DNA from 4 places in the Pseudomonas sp. GW821-FHT02A11 genome. Region 1 is predicted to be linked to each of the others. Evidence: predicted binding sites of a transcription regulator. Region 1 holds the regulator's gene; each other region holds the start of a gene.
The links. Region 1 encodes FliA, which starts transcription of late flagellar genes. Its sites were predicted from a motif close to CTAAAGTTTNNNNNNNNNNNGCCGNTAA; they were not measured.
Positions count from the first base shown of each region.

Region 2: a site for FliA is predicted at 1,381-1,408, ahead of AC07V9_RS29465 (methyl-accepting chemotaxis protein). Genes of this name have one in related genera too.
Region 3: a site for FliA is predicted at 1,977-2,004, ahead of AC07V9_RS12010 (methyl-accepting chemotaxis protein). Genes of this name have one in related genera too.
Region 4: a site for FliA is predicted at 2,125-2,152, ahead of AC07V9_RS01375 (flagellar protein MotY). Genes of this name have one in related genera too.

Region 1 is NZ_JBWKWB010000020.1:88,756-93,026, reverse strand. It holds gene AC07V9_RS23085 (chemotaxis protein CheA) at 1-247, opposite strand, end outside; gene AC07V9_RS23080 (protein phosphatase CheZ) at 379-1,167, opposite strand; gene AC07V9_RS23075 (chemotaxis response regulator CheY) at 1,187-1,561, opposite strand; gene fliA (RNA polymerase sigma factor FliA) at 1,827-2,567, opposite strand; gene fleN (flagellar synthesis regulator FleN) at 2,564-3,397, opposite strand; gene flhF (flagellar biosynthesis GTPase FlhF) at 3,518-4,271, opposite strand, start outside.
Region 2 is NZ_JBWKWB010000050.1:1,612-5,882, forward strand. It holds gene AC07V9_RS29450 (threonine aldolase family protein) at 1-468, shown strand, start outside; gene AC07V9_RS29455 (cell division protein ZapA) at 621-923, opposite strand; gene AC07V9_RS29460 (hypothetical protein) at 920-1,153, opposite strand; gene AC07V9_RS29465 (methyl-accepting chemotaxis protein) at 1,471-3,096, shown strand; gene gbcB (glycine betaine monooxygenase reductase subunit) at 3,235-4,271, opposite strand, start outside.
Region 3 is NZ_JBWKWB010000006.1:145,601-149,871, forward strand. It holds gene AC07V9_RS12010 (methyl-accepting chemotaxis protein) at 1-1,865, opposite strand, end outside; gene AC07V9_RS12015 (LysR substrate-binding domain-containing protein) at 2,191-3,111, opposite strand; gene AC07V9_RS12020 (NorM family multidrug efflux MATE transporter) at 3,278-4,271, shown strand, end outside.
Region 4 is NZ_JBWKWB010000001.1:290,645-294,915, reverse strand. It holds gene AC07V9_RS01390 (bacterioferritin-associated ferredoxin) at 1-158, opposite strand, end outside; gene rnt (ribonuclease T) at 338-1,015, opposite strand; gene pyrC (dihydroorotase) at 1,012-2,058, opposite strand; gene AC07V9_RS01375 (flagellar protein MotY) at 2,206-3,189, shown strand; gene AC07V9_RS01370 (argininosuccinate synthase) at 3,318-4,271, shown strand, end outside.

The sequences.
Region 1 (4,271 bases):
GGCGCTCACCTTTGCGCAGGATGTCGAACACGTTTTCGGCGATGTGACAGCATTCAACCAGCTCGTTGAGCTGGAGGAAGCCGGCGCCCCCTTTTACAGTGTGAAAACCGCGAAAAATTGCATTGAGCAGATCCGCATCATCCGGCCGGCTTTCCAGCTCGACCAGCTGCTCGGACAACTGCTCCAGAATCTCGCCGGCCTCTACCAGAAAATCCTGAAGGATTTCTTCATCGGCGCCGAAGCTCATTGGGGGTGCTCCTAAAATTAACCGTCAAACCGATCCAGGGGCTGCGTCGCTGGCCTGCGCGCCTTGCTTTCGTCGAAGCATTCACGCATCAGGCCCGCAGCCTCTTTCACATAGAACCCCGGCTCTAGAATCTAGAAGCCAAGGCTGGATAGCAGATCGTCAACATCATCCTGACCGGATACGACGTCTTCACGTTTATCGGCATGAATCTGCGGACCTTCACCCTTGGAATGAAGTTTTTCCTGTTCTTTTTGCTGACGGAACACTTCCTGGTCGTGCTCGATGCCAGCAAAGCGATCGACCTGGCTTGCCATCAGCACCAACTTGAGCAGATTGCTCTCGACTTCGGTCACCAGCGTCGTCACACGCTTGATCACCTGGCCGGTCAGGTCCTGATAGTCCTGGGCCAGCAGAATGTCGTTGAGGTGGCTGGCGACCTCGTGGGTCTCCTTCTCGCTGCGCGCAAGGAAACCCTCGACGCGGCGGGCCAGATCACGAAACTCCTCGGCACCGATCTCGCGACGCATGAAGCGCCCCCAATCGTCGCTGAGCGCCTTGGCGTCCGTGCTCAGGCCATTCATCAATGGCGTGCTCTGCTCCACCAGGTCCATGGTGCGGTTGGCCGCACCTTCCGTGAGCCTGACAACATACGACAGGCGCTCGGTGGCATCCGTGATCTGCGACACCTCTTCGGCTTGCGGCATGTGCGGGTCAATCTGGAAATTGACGATTGCGCTGTGCAGCTCGCGCGTCAGTTTGCCGACTTCCTGATACAGGCCGCGATCGCGGGTCTGGTTTAGCTCATGGATAAGTTGCACGGCGTCGCCGAACTTGCCCTTTTCAAGGCTCGCGACGAGTTCTTGTGCATGTTTCTTCAGGGTCGACTCGAAGTCACCCATCGTCGAATCTTTAGGATCCATAGCGCCCTCGCAGCGGACATCAGCTATTGACGCGCTCGAATATCTTCTCGATCTTTTCTTTGAGAACCTGAGCAGTGAAAGGCTTCACGACGTAGCCGTTCACACCGGCCTGAGCGGCCTCGATGATCTGCTCGCGCTTGGCTTCGGCGGTGACCATCAGTACCGGCAGATGGCGCAGGCGCTCATCGGCACGGACCTGACGCAGCAGGTCGATGCCGGACATGCCGGGCATGTTCCAGTCAGTCACCAGGAAATCGAAAGCCCCGCTCTGCAGCATCGGCAATGCGGTGGTACCGTCATCTGCTTCGGCCGTGTTGGTGAACCCAAGGTCACGCAACAGGTTTTTTATGATCCGCCGCATCGTTGAGAAGTCATCAACGATGAGGATTTTCATGTTCTTGTCCAATTCGACCTCCAAGCAGTCTTTAACGCGCCCAGCTCCCGGACGCGCGTTCAATCAATACCGGTACAGCACAACTACCGGTTACACGAAAACGAGGGGGCTTTGGAATCGAAAGGTACGAGCACAGCGGAACAGAGTCACGAAGACCTGATCCGACCGGCTCCTGCCTTGTCTCTTTTGCTTCCCACACCACATCTTGCACAGCCGGTCTTGCATGTTACTCACAGGCCCCGCAACCGGCACCCGTGTTGATGGGTCAGCGCGCGCGCCATTCTCCCAGGCGTCCGCGCAGACGGGCGGCACACTGGCTGTGCAACTGGCTGACACGCGACTCGCTGACCCCCAGGACCTCACCGATTTCCTTGAGGTTCAGCTCTTCGTCGTAGTACAGCGCCAACACCAGGCGTTCACGCTCGGGCAGGTTGGCAATGGCGTCGGCCAGTGCGCTCTGGAAGCGCTCGTCTTCCAGATCCCGTGACGGTTCCAGCGACTGGCTCGCGCCATCCTCATGCAGCCCTTCATGCTCGCCGTCCTGCAACAGGTCGTCGAAGCTGAACAGGCGACTGCCCAAGGTATCGTTCAGAATCGCGTAGTAATCGTCCAGGCTCAATTGAAGTTCGGCAGCAACCTCATGATCTTTAGCGTCGCGGCCGGTTTTTGCTTCAATTGCACGAATCGCGTCGCTGACCATGCGCGTGTTGCGGTGGACCGAACGGGGCGCCCAGTCTCCCTTGCGCACTTCATCGAGCATCGCGCCGCGGATACGAATACCCGCGTAGGTCTCGAAACTCGCACCCTTGGTGGAGTCGTACTTGGTCGAGACTTCGAGCAGACCGATCATGCCGGCCTGGATCAGATCCTCGACCTGCACGCTGGCCGGCAAACGCGCCAGCAAGTGGTAAGCGATGCGCTTGACCAGAGGGGCATAACGCTCGATCAGCTCATACTGGGAATCTTTGGATGATTTGCTGTACATGCGATAGCCACTTGCAGTCATGACACTGGCCCTGCGCTGGTCTGATGAACCAGCCGCTCAACGAAAAATTCAAGGTGGCCACGCGGGTTCGCCGGCAGTGGCCAGGTATCGACCTTCTGTGCAATGGCCTTGAATGCCAGGGCACATTTGGAACGTGGAAACGCTTCATACACGGCGCGCTGTTTTTGCACGGCCTTGCGCACGCATTCGTCGTACGGCACAGCGCCCACATACTGCAGGGCCACGTCGAGGAAGCGGTCGGTGACCTTGGTCAGCTTGGCAAACAGGTTGCGCCCTTCCTGCGGGCTCTGGGCCATGTTGGCCAGCACGCGGAAGCGGTTCATGCCGTGGTCGCGGTTAAGCAGTTTGATCAGCGCGTAGGCGTCAGTGATCGAGGTCGGCTCATCGCACACCACCAGCAGCACTTCCTGCGCTGCGCGTACGAAGCTGACCACCGATTCGCCAATCCCGGCGGCGGTGTCGATCACCAGCACGTCGAGGTTGTCGCCGATTTCGCTGAACGCCTGAATCAGGCCGGCATGCTGCGCCGGGCTCAACTGAACCATGGTCTGGGTGCCGGATGCCGCAGGCACGATGCGTACACCGCCCGGGCCCTGCAACAGGACATCGCGCAGCTCGCAGCGGCCTTCGATGACATCGGCCAGGGTGCGTTTTGGGGTCAGCCCCAACAATACGTCGACGTTGGCCAGACCCAGATCGGCATCCAGCAACATGACGCGACGTCCCAGCTCGGCCAAGGCCAGCGAGAGGTTCACTGACACATTGGTCTTGCCTACGCCACCTTTGCCACCGGTCACCGCGATAACCTGAACGGGATGCATGCTGCCCATAGTTAATTCTTTACCTTGTCTTGCTTAGACCAAAGCCACATTTCGGGCTGCACGTTCACTGAGTGAACAATGCCTGGCAGACCATCGATGCAGGTATTTTCCAATGTCATTTTCCTTAACCTAGCCCGCGCGCTTGCCGGTGCTGTGATAAAGATCCGCAAACATATCCGCCATCGCTTCCTCGCTAGGCTCCTCCTGCATCTGCACACTGACGGCACGGCTTACCAACTGGTGCCGACGGGGCAGATGCAGATCATCCGGTATGCGCGGGCCATCAGTGAGATAGGCCACAGGCAGTTCGTGTGTCACGGCAAGGCTCAGCACTTCGCCAAGGCTTGCGGTTTCGTCGAGCTTGGTCAGGATGCACCCGGCCAGGCCGCAACGCTTGTAACTGTGATAGGCCGCGGTCAGTACCTGTTTCTGGCTGGTTGTCGCCAGTACCAAGTAATTGCGCGCCTTGATGCCGCGACCGGCCAGGCTTTCGAGCTGCAGGCGCAGGGCCGGATCGCTGGCTTGGAGGCCTGCGGTATCGATCAGCACCACGCGCTTGCGCAGCAACGGTTCCAGCGCCTGAGCCAGGGATTGCCCCGGATCGACGTGGGTCACCGGCACATTGAGAATCCGGCCCAGCGTCTTGAGTTGTTCCTGAGCCCCGATGCGAAAGCTGTCCATGCTCACCAGCGCGATATTTTGCGCGCCGTATTTCAACACATAACGGGCCGCGAGTTTGGCTAACGTGGTGGTCTTGCCCATACCGGCAGGGCCGACCATGGCGATCACCCCGCCCTCTTCCAGCGGCTCGACGTCAGGTGTGACGATCATGCGCGCCAGGTGAGCCAGCAACATGCGCCAGGCATGAGGCTGATCGTCAACG
Region 2 (4,271 bases), on a different contig from region 1:
CTGACCTGGAAGGCCGGCATCGACGTGCTGTGCTTCGGCGGCACGAAAAACGGCATGGCGGTGGGTGAGGCGATTCTGTTCTTCAACCACAAGCTGGCCGAAGACTTCGACTATCGCTGCAAGCAGGCCGGGCAACTGGCGTCGAAAATGCGCTTCCTGTCGGCGCCGTGGGTCGGCCTGCTGGAAAACGACGCATGGCTCAAACACGCTCGCCACGCCAACAGCTGCGCGCAGTTACTCGCCGAGCTGGTGAAGGACATTCCGGGAGTGGAATTGATGTTCCCGGTGCAAGCCAACGGCGTATTCCTGCAACTGTCGGAAGCGGCGATTGCCGCACTGACCGCCAAGGGCTGGCGTTTCTACACCTTCATTGGCAGCGGCGGTGCGCGATTCATGTGTTCGTGGGACACCGAAGAAGCCCGCGTGCGTGAACTGGCTGCGGATATCCGTCTGGTGATGGGAGCCTGATCACATACCCCCTGTGGGAGCGAATTTATTCGCGAAAAAGGGTACATCCGACCTCGATGTGTCGGATGTACCTGCCAATCGCGAATGAATTCGCTCCCACAGAGATCTCAGAGTCGGGGCGAGGGTGTAAGCCAATCAGGCCCGCAGAAGCTTCACCCCTGCGCAATCACCTTCTCAATCACCTCCACCGTCGCGCTCACTTTCTCCTCATAACGGCTCAGCTCTTCGGCATGCTGCTGCTTGAGTTCGATCTGCTTCGAGCACAGATTCAGCGCCGCCAGCACCAGCAGGCGGTCGCCGATCAGGGTCGGGTAGTTGCGCTTGGTTTCGGACAACGCCGACTTGAGCATGACCACGGCCTCCATCAAGGTCTGTTCCTGACCTTCAGGCGCCTTGATCGTGTAGTCGTTGCCCAGAATGGAAATGACCTTGGCGGCATCGCGGTCGATGATCATGCGCCGACCGCGCTGACGCTGGTGGCGCGGTCAACCAGTGCCTGAATACGGGCAGCGGTGGCGCCCTGCTTCTCTTCCTGCTCCAGCAGGCTCAGCTGCAGGCTGTCGTTGTCATCCCTGGCTTGCTTCAACTCATCGGCGAGCTGTGCGTTCGTGTTCTGCAGGTCCTGATTTTGCTGCACCAGGTCACTGACGAGCTTTTCCAACTGGCTAAGGGATGCTTCCAACATTTTGATTTCTCAGGCAAATTTCAAAGGGCGCGTACGATAAAGAAAAGTCACTCAAGCTACCAGTGAAATCAGGGCATTCACGCCACAACACCGACCAGGAAAGCGCACATCTCGCTTCAATTCCGCAAACGCATAACGGACCTGATTGACTGCGATTTCCGTGTCTTGTTCCTGCTGTTCGTCAGATCACCCTCCTGCGGCATAAACGCACAGTGATGTCCCAAGTGTTCAAGTCTCGGCGAGCGCGACCGATAAGCCGTGCATCTCCTCCACACTCCTTCTGCACGCATGGATCGCGGCTTTCTCAGGAAACCTTCATGTCCCTGCGTAATATGAACATCGCGCCCCGCGCGTTTCTTGGCTTTTCCATCATTGGCCTGCTGATGCTGGTGCTCGGCGTCTTCGCGCTGGCCCAGATGAGCAAGATCAACGACGCCACCGAGACCATGGCGACCAACAGCATGCCGAGCATCAAGGCGCTGGATAAACTGACCGAAGCCAGCATTCGCCTGCGTGTGCTGTCGTACCGTCTGATGCTCAACCGCGAAGCCGACACCCAGCAAAAAACCATCGAGCTGCTGGCCATGCGCAATCGCCAGATCGAGGAAGCCCGCGCGATCTACGTCAAATTGATCGCCGCCCCCGAAGAACAAGCCACATACGATCAGTATGTCAAGCTGCTGGGCGACTACCGCAACCTCGAAGACCGCATGAAATCGCTGAGCAACGCCAACAAGCTCGACGACCTCACGGCCTTGCTCAATAACGACCTGCAGACCAACTCCGACCAGATGAACGTGGCGCTGGGCAAGCTGGTGGAGATCAACACCCAGCAGCTTAACGACACCAACAAAATGGCCTCGGACCAGTATTCGACCGCCTTCACGATGGTCGTCACGCTGCTGATCATTGCCACCGTGCTGACCCTCCTGTTCGCCTGGCTGCTGACCAACAGCATCACCCGCCCGATTGCTTCCGCGCTTAAAGCGGCTGAAGAAGTGGCCGAAGGCGACCTGACCCGGACCATCACTGTCGATGGCACCGATGAAGCCGGCCGCCTGCTCAGCGCCATGCTGAAGATGCAGTCGAGACTGCGCGACACGCTGCAACGCATTTCCGGCTCGGCAACTCAGTTGGCTTCGGCGGCAGAAGAGCTGAACGCCGTCACCGACGAAAGCGCTCGCGGACTATCGCAACAGAACAACGAAATCGAACAAGCCGCCACCGCCGTCAACGAGATGACCAGCGCCGTGGAAGAAGTCGCTCGCAATGCCGTAAGCACGTCCGAAGCATCGAAAAACGCCACCACCTCGGCCAGCGACGGTCGTGACCTGGTGCAGGAAACCGTCAGCGCCATCGAACGCATGAGCAACGACGTGCAGGGCACCGCAACGCTGATCGGTAACCTCGCTGACGAATCCCGAGACATCGGCAAAGTCCTGGACGTGATTCGCGGCCTGGCCGACCAGACCAACCTGCTTGCCCTCAACGCTGCCATCGAAGCCGCCCGTGCTGGCGAAGCGGGCCGTGGTTTTGCGGTTGTGGCCGATGAAGTTCGCGCCCTCGCCCATCGCACCCAGCAATCGACCAGCGAAATCGAACGCATGATCGGCAGCATCCAGGGCGGCACCGAACAGGCCGTGAACTCGATGCGTAGCAGCACCGAACGCGCCGAGTCGACGCTGAGCATCGCCAAAGGCGCAGGCCTGGCGCTGGACACCATTAACAGTGCGGTGGTCGAGATCAACGAACGCAATCTGGTGATCGCCAGCGCGGCAGAAGAGCAGGCGCAAGTGGCGCGCGAGGTGGACCGCAATCTGGTCAACATCCGCGACCTGTCCACTCAATCGGCCACCGGCGCCAACCAGACCAGCGCGGCGAGCAACGAGCTGTCGCGTCTGGCAGTGGATTTGAACGGGATGGTGGCGCGGTTCAGGTTGTAACGACTCATCAAGCAAGGCGCACAAACACTGTGGGAGCGAATTCATTCGCGATGAGGCCAGCCAGGCGATACCTATCTGTCGACTGAAAAGCCCATCGCGGATGAATCCGCTCCCACAGGTGTTTTTACGCCGAGTTGATCAATACTCGATCCGCACATCCCCTTTCGGAATGCTGCAGCACGACAGGATGTAACCCTCTTCCACGTCGTCGTCGGTGATGCCGCCGTTGTGTTCCATCTCGACTTCGCCGCTGAGCTTCATCACCTTGCAGGTCCCGCAGATGCCCATACCGCAGGCTTTGGGGATCATCAGGCCGAGCTTGGCAGCCGCTGCGTGGACGGTTTCGCCCGGCGCCACGCGGATGCTCTTGCCGGTGTCGGTGAATTCCACCTGATGCAGTTCGGAGACGTCGACTTCCGGCGCGTCGGCGGCCTGTTCGGCGTGCTCCACGGCGTCAGCGCGGGCTTCGGGCGGGGTCGCGCCGAAAGATTCTTCGTGGTACTGGGCCATGTTGAAGCCGTTGGCTTCGAGCAGGCGCTTGACCGCATTCATGTATGGGGTCGGGCCGCAGCAGAAGACCTCGCGCTCCATGAAGTCCGGCGCCATCAGTTCCAGCATCTTCTGATTCAAGTAGCCGCGGTAACCGGCCCATGGCTCGCCCAGACCGTGCTTCTCACAGACGATATGCAGCGAGAAGTTATTGATGCGCGACGCCATCTGCTCCAGTTCGCGGTGGTAGATGATGTCTTTGGGCGAACGGGAGCTGTGAACGAAGACCATGTCGACGTTGGCGTTGGTGTCGTAATACCAGCGCGCCATGGACATGACCGGCGTGATGCCGACCCCGCCGCTGAGGTAAAGGATCTTCGGGTTCGGGAAGTCGATGGCGTTGAACAGCCCGACCGGCCCGTGGACCGCCAGCTCCTGACCTTCGTGCAGGGTGTCGTGAAGCCAGTTGGACACCTTGCCACCCGGCACGCGCTTGATGGTGATCGAGAAGCTGTAAGGCACCGACGGCGAGCTGGAAATGGTGTAGGAGCGCATGACCGGCACGCCTTCGATTTCCAGCTCCAGGGTGACGAACTGACCCGGCTTGAAAAAGAACAGGATCGGCTGATCGGCCATGAAGCAGAACGTGCGCACATCCCAAGTTTCCTGGATCACTTTGACGACGC
Region 3 (4,271 bases), on a different contig from region 1:
GCGATGCTCTGCAGGTTGGCGCTGAGCAGGGTTGCGGTGTTGCTTTGCTCTTGAGTGGCGGTGGTGATCGAGGCGAACTGATCGCCGGCCGAACGGCTTTGTTCGTCGATCTGAGCCAGTGCTGACGCGACCTTCGCGTTGCGTGCCAAGCCTTCCTGCATCAGCGCGTTACCTTGTTCCATGGTGCTGATGGCGTTGCCGGTTTCCTGCTGGATGCTGGCGATCATGCCGGAGATTTCGTCGGTGGCCTGGCGGGTGCGCGAGGCCAGGTTGCGGACTTCGTCGGCGACCACGGCAAAACCACGACCCTGCTCGCCGGCCCGCGCAGCTTCGATGGCGGCATTGAGGGCCAACAGGTTGGTCTGTTCGGCGATGGAGGTAATCACGCTGACGATGCCGCCGATTTCCTGAGAACGCTGGCCAAGGGTGTCGATGACCGCAGCAGTGCTGCCCAGAGAACCTGCGATCTGCTCCAGCGAGGCCGAAGCCTCTTCCATCGATGCGCGACCGATGCGGGTCTGTTGGGCATTACCTTGTGCAAGCCGCTCGGTGTTGCCCATGTTGTCGGCGATGGTCAGCGCAGTGGCGCTGAACTCCTCGACCGCGCCAGCCATGCTGGTGATCTCGCCGGACTGCTGCTCCATGCCTTCATAGGCGCCGCCCGACAGGCCAGACAGCGCCTGCGCGCGGCCGCTGACTTCCTGGGCCGCCGTGCGAATGTGCGAAACCATGGTTTCCAGCGCCTGGCCCATCTTGTTGAAGCTGCCGGCCAGCTGGCCGATTTCGTCATGGCGGGTGACGTTCAAGCGCGCGCTCAGATCGCCCGCGCCCAACGCCTCGGCCTGATTCACCAGATCCGACAGCGGTTGCAGTTTGCTGCGCAGCAGCCAGATCGCCGAACCCACCGCAATCAGCATCGCCAGGAGGCTGCCGATCGCCAACTGAATACCGACGCTCCAGGTCACGGCGCTGATTTCGTCTTTGGGCATGATCGCCAGAATCGACCACGGACCGCCGGCGAAAGGCTCGGCCACGGTGTAAAAATCATTCCCGGCGTCTTGCCAGAAACGTCCTACGCCTGGGGTTTTGACGAAATCGGCCAGCGACTTGCGCGCCTGATCCAGATCCTTCACGCCAGCGGGAGGCACCAGCCAGTTGTTCTGCTCGTCGAGCAGGGCCAGCGAGCCGGTGGAACCAATGCGAAAGCTCTTGAGGTTGTCGAACTGGGCTTTCTGCGCGTCGGTGTAGTCAAAACCCACGAACAACACGGCGATGACCTTGCCGCTGGCGTCGCGCACCGGGCTGTATTGGGTCATGTACAGGCGATCGAACAGCAACGCGCGGCCGACGTACCCCTGCCCGGCCAGCAGTTTTTCATAGGCCGGGTGCTTGTGATCGAGCACGGTGCCGATGGCGCGGGAACCGTCCTGTTTGCTCAGCGAGGTGCTGATGCGGATGAAGTCATCGCCATTGCGCACGAACACCGTCGCGACGCCTGCAGTCATTTTCTTGAAATCGTCGACTTCAACGAAGTCATTGTTCAGCACGTTGCCCTTGAGCAGCAGCGCAGGGGTCTGCATGCCTGCAACGGCGATCTGTTGGTCTGGCTGGACAGTCAGGCCGTTGAAGCGCTTCTCGAACAGCCCGCTCAGGCGCTGGGTGCTGTCGCGCAGGGTGCTGTGAAAGGTGTTCAGTTGGTCAGCCAGCAAGCGCGCTTCGCTGCCCATGTGTTCTTCACGAATGGTCAGGTTTGCCGAATCCAGCGAGCGCAGGGCGAACAGGGTACTGCCACTGATGACAACGGCCAGAATGACGGCCAGGGCGATGCCAAGTTGCGACGCAATACGGGCACGGGGTTGAGGCATGAAAACTCCTTGCCGAACGAGCGGATCATCCTGATCTCAGGCAAACCATTCGGGCTATTTCTAATAGAGGGTGTCGATGGGCCGATAGAGAAGAATCGGATCCGCAATACGGAATCGGCTGACAGACTGAATACTTGAGTCCTACGCCCGGTCTTAGGACGGATGGCTATTGGGCATCGCACATAACTTGTGGGAGCGAATTCATTCGCGAGGCGGGGGCACATCCAACACACCTCTAGCGCCTGGACTATTTCTCGCGAATGAATTCGCTTCCACAGAAGAACCGGGCGCCAGCAACTGAGGTGAGCCCCACGTCGTTGCACGCTCACTCCAATATCGTCACCTGCGGCAACTCCATCGCTCGCACTTCGCTCTGCAAAAAGTCGCTGAGCCTGCGCAGGCGCTCGCCGCCGGGCCGAGTCTTGGGCCAAACCAGGTAATAGTTCTCGCCACTGACCACCGCCGTGCGCCAAGGCAGGCTCAGACGCCCCTGAATGACGTCCTCGGCCACCATCAACAGATCACCCATGGACACCCCGTAGCCCCGCGCGGCGGCGATCATGCCCAGCTCCAGCGTGTCGAATACCTGACCGCCCTTGAGCGAGACCCGATCCGACAGCCCCATGCGCTCCAGCCAGCTGCGCCAGTCGCGGCGGTCGGGCGTGGGGTGCAGCAGCTCGGCACTGGCCAGACGCTCGACGTCCCAAGGCGCGTCATCAAGCAGGCTGGGCGAGCCCACCGGAATCAGCAGTTCGGGAAACAGGTAGGTCGCCTCCCAGTCCGGCGGAAAATGCCCACGTCCCAGCAACACCGCGCAATCGAACGGCTCTTGGGTGAAATCCACGTGGTCGATGTCCATCCAGGCACTGGTCAGTTGCACCTCGTTACCCACTTGCAAATGACGAAAGCGACTGAGTCGCGCCAGCAGCCAGCGCATGGTCAGGGTCGACGGCGCCTTCATGCGCAGAATGCCCTCCTCGGCCATCAACGCGCTGCATGCCCGCTCCAGCGCTGAAAAGCCCTCGCGCACGCCCGGCAACAACTCCCGCGCGGCTTCGGTCAATTGCAGGTTGCGCCCGTTACGACGAAACAACCGGCAGGCGAAATGCTGCTCCAGCGTGTGGATGTGCCGGCTGACCGCGCTTTGGGTGATCGACAGCTCTTCGGCAGCTCGGGTGAACGAGGTGTGTCGCGCAGCGGCTTCGAATGCACGCAGCGCATACAAAGGCGGGAGAGTACGAGGCATCTGGCGCTTTCCTCTTGGCCTGATGGCGATGCGCAACACTGTACTGCAAAAGCCTCAGGATGAGTTTTACTCATGCCAATGATCGTATTTATCCCTTTGTGCATTGAGGCTCGAATCCCGACAATGAGCCGCTCATCAATGCCTCCCTTTCCCGAGCGCCAAGACCATGCAACAGCACGCCTTCAAAGAACTGTGGATCATCCTGCGCCTGGCTGGGCCGCTGATCGCCTCACAGATGGCGCATATGCTGATGGTCTTCACCGACACCGTGATGATGGGCAAGCTCGGCCCCGAATCCCTCGCGGGCGGCGGGCTGGGCGCGGCGAGCTATAACTTCGTTTCGTTTTTTTGCGTCGGCGTGATGGCAGCCGTCGGTACGCTGGTGGCCATTCGCAAAGGCGCCAACGATGACGCCGGTGCAACCCGTCTGATCCAGGCAGGCCTCTGGCTGGCGTGGGGCATGGCGGTGATTGCGGCGGTGATCCTGTGGAACCTTGAGCCCATCCTGCTCAACTTCGGCCAGGACGAAGCCAACGTGCACATGGCCAGTCAGTTCCTGATCACCTTGCCGCTGGCCTTGCCAGGGCTATTGAGCTTCATGGCGCTACGGGGTTTCACCAGCGCGCTGGGCCGTGCAACCCCTGTGATGGTGATCAGCCTGGTCGGGGTGGCTGCCAACTTCGGGCTCAATTACGCCTTCATCCACGGGCTGTTCGGCCTGCCGCATTGGGGCCTGATGGGCATCGGGCTGGTCACGGCGATCGTCACCAACAGCATGGCGCTGGTCCTGTGGCTGCACATCCGTTATCACAAGGCATATGCGACGTACCCGATTCACAAGGGCCTGATGAACCTGTCACGCACTTGCCTGAAAGAACTGTGGCGCCTTGGTCTGCCCATTGGGGGCACCTACGCAGTGGAAGTTGGCCTGTTTACCTTCGCGGCGTTCTGCATGGGCGCGATGGGCAGCACGCAAATGGCCGCGCACCAGATCGCTCTGCAATCGGTGTCGATGGCGTTCATGATTCCCGTGGGGATTTCCTACGCCGTCACCATGCGTATCGGCCTGCATTACGGCGCGGGCAACCTGCTGCTCGCGCGCACTGCCGGGCGCATGGGCATTGCCTTCGGCGGGCTGCTGATGCTGACCTTCGGCATTC
Region 4 (4,271 bases), on a different contig from region 1:
AGGGTTTCACGCACCACTTCCTTGGCAAGGCAGGCGCATTTCCCACATTTGCTGGCGACACCCAGGGTTTCGCGCACTTCACGATAGCTGCAGCATCCTTCCATGATTGCTTCGCGGATTTGTCCGTCGGTGACACCTTGGCAGAGGCAGACATACATAAAAAAGGACCGTCGCTGAGTGATGGGCTCATGTGCGACGGATACTAATGTTAATGAGAATGCTTGTCAAAACTACTTCCTGAACCTCAGCTGAAGCCCGATGAATGGTCAGATGAGTCCGTCATTCGGTCATAAAAAACCGGCCACAGGGGGCCGGTTCAGTCAGCGAAGTACAGACCTCAATCGTCGAAGTCGTGCCAGCCGCCCATTTCCTTCCAGCGATTGACGATGCCGCAGAACAAATCGGCCGTCTTCTCGGTGTCATAGCGAGCAGAGTGGGCCTCACGACCGTCGAAGTCGATGTCAGCGGACTGACAGGCCTTGGCCAGCACGGTTTGGCCGTACGCCAGGCCTGCGAGCGTTGCGGTGTCGAAACTGGAGAACGGATGAAACGGGTTGCGTTTCATGTCCAGTCGCGCCACTGCCGCGTTAAGGAAGCCCAGATCGAAGCTGGCGTTATGCCCCACCAGAATCGCGCGCTTGCAGCCGTTGGCCTTCAGTGCTTTGCGTACGCCACGGAAGATGTCGGTCAACGCCGTTTCTTCGCTGACCGCCATGCGTAACGGGTGATCGAGCTTGATCCCGGTGAACTCCAGGGCAGCGGCTTCGATGTTGGCGCCTTCGAAAGGCTCGACGCGGAAGAAGTAGGTGTGTTCAGGGAACACGAAGCCTTTTTCGTCCATGCCAATGGTGGTGGCTGCAATTTCCAGCAACGCATCGGTGGCGGCATTGAAACCGCCGGTCTCTACGTCGACAACGACTGGCAGATAGCCACGAAAGCGCGCTGCCATCGGATGTCTGGAGCCTGTGCCGCCGCCAGAGCCTTCCTGATCGTCGTCGTAATGGTCTTCACTCACGCGTTTTCCTCCAGCAGGCGCCAGCGCAGTTTTTCACCGGCGCGCAGCGGGATGACCGACAGCTCGCCAAACGGCAGGCTGGTCGGGGCGGTCCACTCTTCACGCACCAGCGTGATGGTGTCGGTGTTGGCCGGCAGGCCGTAGAACGCCGGGCCATTGAGGCTGGCGAAGCCCTCGAGTTTGTCCAGAGCGTTGCGCTGTTCGAACGCCTCGGCGTACAGCTCGATGGCAGCATAGGCGGTGTAGCAGCCGGCACAGCCGCATGCGGCTTCCTTGGCGTGCTGGGCGTGCGGCGCCGAGTCGGTGCCCAGGAAGAACTTGCCGCTGCCGCTGGTGGCGGCGTCCAGCAGCGCCACTTGGTGGGTATTGCGCTTGAGAATCGGCAGGCAATAGAAGTGCGGACGAATCCCGCCGACCAGCATGTGATTGCGGTTGTACAGCAGGTGGTGTGCAGTGATGGTCGCGCCGACGTTGGCCGAAGCCTCGTTGACGAACTGCACGGCATCGCCCGTGGTGATGTGTTCGAACACCACTTTGAGGGTCGGGAAACGCTCGACCACACGGCGCATGTGCTCGTCGATGAAAATCTTTTCGCGGTCGAACACGTCGATGTCGCCGCGGGTCACTTCGCCGTGGATCAACAGCGGCATACCGACTTCAGCCATCGCTTCGAGCACGGGGAAGATCTTGTCCACGCTGGTCACGCCAGAGTCGGAGTTGGTCGTGGCACCGGCCGGGTACAGCTTGGCCGCGTAGACGAAACCGCTGGCCTTGGCGGCGCGGATGTCTTCGGGCTGGGTCAGGTCGGTGAGGTACAGCACCATCAATGGCTCGAAACGGCTGCCTTGCGGGCGGGCAGCGAGGATGCGCTGGCGATACGCATCGGCTTGCTCCGCGTTGCGTACCGGCGGCACGAGGTTCGGCATGATGATGGCGCGGCTAAAGGTGCGCGCAACGTCCGCGACGGTATGGGGCAAAACGGCGCCATCACGAAGATGGATGTGCCAGTCGTCGGGGCGCAGGAGGGTCAGGCGGTCGGACATTGGGGGATTCCAGGCGGGCAAACTCGCTGGGAATGCTACCGGAAAAGACTCGTCCAGGCACTCGCTATCAAGTTTTGTAGGAAGTTACCGATAGACACGTGTAAGCGATAAATTTGTTTCGCGTGAAATTTTTAAGTGGAGCCTCCCGTGCGCCAGCGATATCTAGCCCTGCTCAGCGTGTTTGCCAGCCTGCCGGCCATGGCTCTCACTTTCCAGACCCGTCTGGAGAATATCGAGTGGAAGGTAGAAGGCGACCCGTTCGAATGCCGTCTGAGCCAGCCGATCACCGATTTTGGCGCGGGTGAGTTCGTGCGTCGCGCCGGTGAGCAGGCGACTTTCCGACTGAAGGCCACTGGTTACAGCCTGGCTTCGGGCTCTGCCACGCTTATCGCCGCCGCTGCACCCTGGCAGCCCGGTCGGGGCGATCTTAATCTGGGCGCGGTGAAAGTCGGCAACGGCGAGATTCCTTTCAATACCAGTCAGGCTCAGGCCGGACGGCTCATTGCGGGTTTGATGGAAGGCCGCAGCCCGGTCATTCGTCATGCCTTGCGCGATGGTGGCGGGGCGATGGAAGTGCGCCTGCTGCCGGTCAAGTTCAGCAAGGCCTACACCGATTTTCAGCTGTGCACGGCCAAACTGTTGCCGATGAATTTCGATCAGGTGCGTCAGGCCGAGATTGGCTTCCCGGGCGGCGGCATCGATCTGGATGCGCCGGCCAAGCGTCGCCTCGATACCGTGCTGGCTTATATGAAGGCTGATCCGACGGTCAATCATGTCGAGCTGGACGGGCACTCCGACAACAGCGGCAATCGCCTGACCAACCGTGACCTGTCTCGCCGTCGCGCGCTGGCAGTCATGGATTACCTCAAGGCCCAGGGCGTGCCGGAAGAGCAGATCACCGTGCGTTTTCACGGCGAGCAGTACCCACTGGTGCCCAACACCAATAATGCAAACCGTGCGCGCAATCGTCGGGTGAACATTCACCTGGATCGCGTCGCCGAACAAAAACCCGCCGCCGCGCCTGTATCGGCACCGGCTCCAGCCTTGGTAGCGCCGCCGGCCGCTGCGCCTGCACCCTCTGCCACGCCAGCTCCCACGGCGGCGTCCGGGGCGCCAGTGGCCAAGGTCTGAGCCCAATCAGTCGTCGTGTGTTCGACAGATTCTGTCGCTTCGTCGTCAGAAGCTGTCGCGACACTGTAAATCCACGTGTTTGAACGGTAGAATCAGCGGTTTTCCGTACAACGCGTTGGAGTGATGGCATGGCGGACGTTAACAAGGTAGTTCTCGCGTATTCCGGTGGCCTGGATACTTCGGTGATCCTGAAGTGGCTGCAAGATACGTACAACTGCGAAGTGGTGACCTTTACCGCTGACCTGGGTCAGGGCGAAGAAGTCGAGCCAGCACGCGCCAAGGCGCAGGCCATGGGCGTCAAAGAAATCTACATCGACGACCTGCGCGAAGAATTCGTGCGTGATTTCGTGTTCCCGATGTTCCGCGCCAACACCGTCTACGAAGGCGAGTACCTGCTGGGTACCTCCATCGCACGTCCGCTGATCGCCAAGCGTCTGATCGAAATCGCCAACGAAACTGGCGCCGACGCCATTTCCCACGGCGCGACCGGCAAGGGTAACGATCAGGTGCGTTTCGAACTGGGTGCCTACGCACTCAAGCCTGGCGTGAAAGTCATCGCCCCGTGGCGCGAGTGGGACCTGCTGTCCCGCGAAAAGCTGATGGATTATGCCGAGAAGCACGCGATCCCGATCGAGCGTCACGGCAAGAAGAAGTCCCCATACTCCATGGACGCCAACCTGTTGCACATCTCCTATGAAGGTGGCGTGCTGGAAGACACCTGGACCGAGCACGAAGAAGACATGTGGCGCTGGACCGTTTCGCCTGAAAACGCGCCAGACAAACCCCAGTACCTGGAACTGACCTACCGCAATGGCGACATCGTTGCGCTGGACGGCGTCGACATGACCCCGGCCACCGTTCTGGCGACCCTGAACAAAATCGGCGGCGAGCACGGCATTGGCCGTCTGGACATCGTCGAGAACCGTTACGTCGGCATGAAATCCCGTGGCTGCTACGAAACCCCGGGCGGCACCATCATGCTCAAGGCTCACCGCGCCATCGAGTCGATCACTCTGGACCGTGAAGTTGCGCACCTGAAAGACGAGTTGATGCCTAAATACGCCAGCCTGATCTACACCGGT